DNA from 2 places in the Aeribacillus sp. FSL K6-8210 genome. Region 1 is predicted to be linked to the other one. Evidence: predicted binding sites of a transcription regulator. Region 1 holds the regulator's gene; the other holds the start of a gene.
The links. Region 1 encodes LexA, which represses DNA repair genes until DNA is damaged. Its sites were predicted from a motif close to CGAACATATGTTCG; they were not measured.
Positions count from the first base shown of each region.

Region 2: the regulator LexA is predicted to act here: its motif matches at 2,004-2,017, upstream of uvrB (excinuclease ABC subunit UvrB).

Region 1 covers NZ_CP150172.1:2,040,249-2,043,437, reverse strand. Annotated here, with positions in the region: gene gdhA (NADP-specific glutamate dehydrogenase) at 1-450, opposite strand, end outside; gene lexA (transcriptional repressor LexA) at 780-1,403, opposite strand; gene NSQ41_RS09820 (LysM peptidoglycan-binding domain-containing protein) at 1,563-1,877, shown strand; gene NSQ41_RS09815 (recombinase family protein) at 1,896-2,546, shown strand; gene NSQ41_RS09810 (DUF896 domain-containing protein) at 2,622-2,852, shown strand; gene tkt (transketolase) at 2,924-3,189, shown strand, end outside.
Region 2 covers NZ_CP150172.1:752,958-756,146, reverse strand. Annotated here, with positions in the region: gene uvrB (excinuclease ABC subunit UvrB) at 1-1,935, opposite strand, end outside; gene NSQ41_RS03690 (DUF2198 family protein) at 2,061-2,291, opposite strand; gene NSQ41_RS03685 (ROK family protein) at 2,421-3,189, opposite strand, start outside.

The DNA of each region.
Region 1 (3,189 bases):
TGATTTACCTTTCGGATCAAAATCAGATCCGCCTTTTCCTCCGCCGATCGGCTGCCCAGTCAATGAATTTTTGAAGATTTGTTCAAATCCTAAAAATTTAATAATGCTGGCGTTGACGGTCGGGTGAAAGCGCAAGCCTCCTTTATATGGCCCAATTGCACTATTATATTGCACTCTAAATCCGCGGTTTACACGCACTTTTCCTTCGTCATCCACCCATGGAACGCGAAAAATGATCAATCTTTCCGGCTCAACAATTCTTTCAAGTATTCCGTGTTTTATATATGTAGGATGTTGAGCAAATACAGGCACAAGCGAGTCAAATATTTCTTTTACAGCTTGAAGAAACTCAGGCTCATTCGGATTTTTTTCTTGCACGGATTGAAATACTTCATTGACATATTGCTTTGCATTTTCCAGTTCACTTTGTTTCATAAGTAATTGATTCATAGCACCTCTCCTATACCTAAAATTTAAGCAGTTAGAAGAATTCAAACAATTCAGTAAATCATCCCGGCACTGACTAAGGAAGCGAAATCTACAATAAAAAATTCTACAACAAAATAAATCAAAAAACAATGACTGTTGAGAATTGTTGCATAATAGCTTTGCATGCAGGCGCGGAGAAGGCGCCTGAAATTTGTTTCATTGAATCTAGCTTGTCTGCATACATATTGATTAGAAAACATTTTTAAAAATTTAACATCGCTAAGAGAGGGAATTTTGAAAATTTTATAAAAAGAAAAAGGATGCCTCACCTGTTTTGAGACATCGAATATTCAGTGTATGGAACGGTATAGCCCGATCACTTTTCCGAGTATTGTCACATTTTTTAAAATAATCGGTTCCATTGTTGGGTTTTCCGGCTGAAGCCGTATAAAGTCTTTTTCTTTGAAAAACCTTTTTACGGTCGCTTCATTGTCGTCTGTGAGCGCGACAACGATGTCGCCGTTATTGGCTGTTTGCTGCTGTCTGACAATAACTAAATCTCCGTCCAGAATGCCTGCTTCGATCATGCTTTCTCCGACTACTTCAAGCATGAAAAGTTGATCATCACCTGATGCAATATGATTCGGAAGCGGAAAATATTCTTCGATGTTTTCAACGGCAGTGATCGGAATACCAGCCGTCACTTTTCCGATGACCGGCACGTTGATCACATTGTTTGTTAGAAGGTGGCTGCCATCATCGTCCAAAATTTCAATGGCTCTCGGCTTTGTGGGGTCTCTTCTAATCAGTCCTTTGCTCTCAAGCTTTGCTAAATGCCCGTGAACAGTTGAACTGGAGGCAAGACCGACCGCTTCGCCGATTTCTCTTACAGAGGGAGGGTATCCTTTCTTTTTTACTTCCTCCTTAATGAAGTTCAAAATATCTTGTTGTCTCTTAGATAATTTTGTTGACATGTCAAGCACCTCAGTCATATCAATTTGTGTCGATTATAGCATGATTTTTCCAAAAAAGCAAACGTAAGTTCGAATATTTGCTTGACAGAAACATGTGTTCCCTTTTATACTTAAAAACAAAAAACCGAACAAATATTCTGTTTCAGGGGGCGGTTCTAAATGGATAAATTATCATGGTCTTACATCGTTTCTTTTTTCCTTGTCATCATGGCGGCAGTTTTGGCGATTTCGTATACTGGAGAAAGGGAAGAGCTCGATCATTATTTGGAGGTTCAAGTGAAGGAAGGGGACAGTTTGTGGAAAATCGCTGATGAATATAAAGAATATGACAATATGTCTCATTCAGAGTTTGTTAAATGGGTTCAGGAGCGAAACAATCTCCAAAGCCTTGTTGTAAAACCGGGGGAAACAATCGTCATTCCGATTGAAAAAAATAAATACTACAATGCTGAATATTTGGCAAACAAAGAATAACCGCAAGGAGCATTTAACATGAGAGCAGTCGTTTATGCAAGAGTCAGCACTGAAAAAGATGAGCAGGAAACATCTTTGAAAAGACAGAAGGACGAGCTGTTAAAGCTCGCAGCTGAAAACGGTATGGAAGTTGTTGAAGTGATAGAAGAAAAAGCGAGCGGGTATGATGTTGATCGTGAAGGGGTTTTTCAACTGCTGGAATTGATTGAGGAGAAAGAAATTGAAGCGGTATTAATACAGGATGAAACAAGAATTGGCAGAGGGAATGCCAAAATCGCCATTGTCCATTCCATTTTGAAACAAGGTGTGAAAATTTTCACCGCTGCCCATCGCGGGGAGATGGAACTGTCTGAATCAGACACGATGGTGCTTGAAATCATAGGAATTGTCGAAGAATATCAACGAAAAATTCATAATTTGAAAATAAAGCGGGGAATGTTGAGAGCTATACAAAATGGGTACAGGCCTGAAAAAAATTTAAAGAATAGAAATTCTTCCTATAAAAGAGAGCGAAAAGAAGTTCCGATCGAGGAGATTGACCGATTGCGGAAAAACGGCCTGACATTTTCAGAAATAGCGGCAACATTAAGAGGATTCGGCTATGACGTTTCAAAAGCTACTGTCCATCGCAGATATCAACAATTTTTGTCAGAAAAAGGAGAATCATAGCAATAATTGTTGTCATTAGTGGTCGCATTTAGTATGATAAAAGAGCGCGGCAAAAATATACAAGGGGTTCAGCTTATGATTTCAAAAGAAAAACTTAACCGTATTAATGAACTATCTAAAAAGTCTAAGTCAGAAGGATTGACGCAAGAGGAAAAGCTTGAGCAGCAGCAATTAAGGCAGGAATATTTAGAGTCGTTTCGTCGGGATTTTCAAAACACCTTAAAAAATGTTACAGTGATTGATCCGAAAGGTAATGATGTTACACCGGAAAAATTGAAAAAATTTAAAAATAAAAGGCTGCATTAACGGATGGGTGTTGCCTTATTGCAACAATAAAGATAAGATTATAAACTGAAAATACAGATGAGAGGATGATAATGGTGACTCATTCCATTCAAGATTTATCCATCATGACGATTCGAACATTATCCATTGACGCGATTGAAAAGGCGAATTCCGGACATCCTGGAATGCCAATGGGCGCCGCACCAATGGCTTATGCGCTGTGGACGAAATTTATGAACATTAACCCTGAAAACCCTAATTGGTTTAATCGAGATCGCTTTGTTTTATCTGCCGGACATGGGTCGATGCTGCTTTACAGCTTGCTTCATTTATCGGGTTATGATCTTTCCATGGATGA
Region 2 (3,189 bases), 1.3 Mb from region 1:
TCTTTCGAAATCTAATGCTTTTGCAGCTTCTTTCATTTCTTTTTCCATACGGGCTATCAGTTGTTCTCGATCTTTTTTCGACATTTTGTTCAGCTTCACAGCCTTTTCCGTTTTATATTCTGCTTCCTCTTCCGCTGCATATGTCGCCCTAATTACATCGCGAATATCTTTTTGAATCGTTTTTGGCGTAATGCCATGTTGACGGTTATATTCCTCTTGAATCGCACGACGCCGTTTTGTTTCGTTTATGGCGATTTCCATCGATTTTGTGATTGTATCAGCATACATAATGACATGCCCGTTTGCGTTCCGAGCCGCCCGTCCGATTGTTTGAATAAGAGAACGTTCCGAACGAAGAAATCCTTCTTTATCTGCATCCAAAATTGCAACGAGAGAGACCTCCGGAATATCAAGCCCTTCCCTGAGCAAATTGATCCCGACCAACACTTCATGTTTGCCAAGGCGCAGGTCGCGGATAATTTCAATGCGCTCGAGCGTTTTAATTTCGGAATGGAGATATGTCACCTTAATCCCGATTTCCCGCAAATAATCCGTTAAATCTTCCGCCATTTTTTTCGTTAATGTGGTCACAAGCACCCGCTCATTCCGTTTAACCCGCTTTTGAATTTCGCCGATTAAATCGTCTATTTGCCCTTCAACAGGTCGGACGTCAATGGTTGGATCTAAAAGTCCAGTCGGGCGGATAATCTGTTCAACAACAACCGGCGTATGCTCCAGCTCATACGGCCCAGGGGTGGCAGAAACATAAATGACATGTTTCATATGCTTTTCAAATTCCTCAAATTTTAACGGACGGTTGTCAAGTGCTGAAGGCAAACGGAATCCATGATCGACAAGCACTTGTTTTCTCGCCTGGTCGCCGTTGTACATCCCACGGATTTGCGGAATCGTCACATGCGACTCGTCAATGACGATCAAAAAATCATCTCCAAAATAATCTAAAAGCGTATAAGGAGTCGAACCGGGCGGTCTTAATGTAAGATGACGGGAGTAGTTTTCAATCCCGGAGCAAAAGCCCATCTCCCGCATCATTTCTAAATCATATCTTGTCCGTTGCTCGAGCCGTTGCGCTTCCAAAAGCTTTCCATTCTCCCGCAGTTCATGCAGCCGTTCCTCAAGCTCCTTTTCAATATTAGCAATGGCAATTTTCATTTTTTCTTCTCTTGTCACAAAGTGTGATGCCGGGAAAATCGCTACATGCTCCCGCTCTCCAATAATTTCGCCTGTCAGCGCATCAACTTCACGGATACGGTCGATTTCATCTCCGAAAAATTCCACGCGGATACAATGTTCATCGCGCGAAGCAGGGAAAATTTCCACTACATCCCCGCGCACGCGAAAAGTTCCCCTGCGAAAATCTACATCATTTCTTTCATACTGCACATCCACTAAACGGCGCAGCAAGTCATTGCGCTCGATTTCCATTCCTGTGCGAAGACTAACGACCAGCTCACGATATTCTTCTGGCGAACCTAAACCATATATGCAAGAAACGCTTGCGATAATAATAACATCTTTCCGTTCAAACAATGCAGAGGTGGCCGAATGTCTTAATTTATCAATTTCATCATTAATGCTCGCATCTTTTTCAATATACGTATCTGTTTGCGGAACATACGCTTCCGGCTGATAATAGTCATAATAGCTGACAAAATATTCAACTGCATTGTTCGGGAAAAATTCTTTAAACTCGCTATACAGCTGTCCGGCAAGCGTTTTATTATGGGCAATGACCAGCGTCGGTTTGTTCACTTCTTTAATCACATTGGATATCGTAAACGTTTTGCCAGTTCCAGTTGCACCTAACAATGTCTGATGTTTTTTTCCTTGCCTGATTCCCTCCACCAGCTCTTTGATAGCTTTCGGCTGATCTCCTTGAGGCTGGTAATTTGAAACTAATTCAAACCGATCCATGGAACATCCTCCAATTCAGAAACTTATATTTTATTTTAACATATAATCAGGCTGAATCACCAAAAATACGAACTGACGTTTGATTTTCATAGACAATAAAAACCTGTCAATCGTGTTGAACAGGTTTAAGTAGATGTTTTCTTATCCTTTTTCATGCTTCTGGCAGCGATAAAACCAGCTGCTAAGCTGGCTACATCCAAAATGGCGATATAAATAGTATCCATATGACCTGCAAAATAAGAGGCAATTAATAAACCAGCCGTCAACAATGTCCCAACGACATGACTATATGTAACTCTTGTGAAAAATAAGACAAGCAAAAAAGGGGCGAATGCGGCAAACACAAGCTTGATCATAAAAAAACCTCTTTTCGTCAACGGTTATACATTTATTATATTGAAGCCCTCAAAAAGCTTTCAAGCAAAACCACATACCGATGCTTTTTGAACAATAATGGCAATCAATGTTCTTTCACTATGAATGCTTTATTTTTGATTATTCTCCAAAAACGCCTCATATGCTAAACCGATTGCTCCGCAAAGTCCCGCATTATCCCCTAATCCGGGCGGAACAATATAATCTGCAATGTTTTCTAGCACCACTTCATGGCGAACATAACCGTTTAATAAAGCTTGAACATTTTGATGTATAAGGGGGAACAATTGCTTTTGTTTGGCGACTCCGCCGCCAATTATTATTTTTTTAGGCGATAAAACGAGTATAAGGTTGGCAATTCCTTGTGCAATATAGTACGCTTCCAAATCCCATACTTTCTCATTTTTTTCTAATTCTTGCCCCTTTTTTCCCCAGCGTTTTTCTATTGCTGGACCGGATGCCATTCCTTCCAAGCAATCTTTGTGATACGGACAATTGCCGGCAAACGAATCTTCAGGATGGCGCCGAACAAGCATATGCCCCATTTCCGGATGGATTAGCCCGTGTACTAGATGTCCTTCAGAGATGGCACCGACTCCGATCCCGGTACCGATCGTCATATAAATGCAGCTATTCAGACCTTTCGCAGCCCCCCATTTCATTTCCCCCAGCGCTGCTGCATTGACGTCGGTATCAAAGCCAATTGGAATAGGGAATTCTTTTTTTATCGTTCCGACAAGATTTATATTCGCCCACTGTAGCTTCGGAGTAGATGTTATGTATCCGAATGTTTCGCTTGTGCGATCTAAATCAATCGGACCGAATGAGCCAATTCCAAGCGCTTTAATATCTTTATCCCGAAAAAATTTGACCACTTGT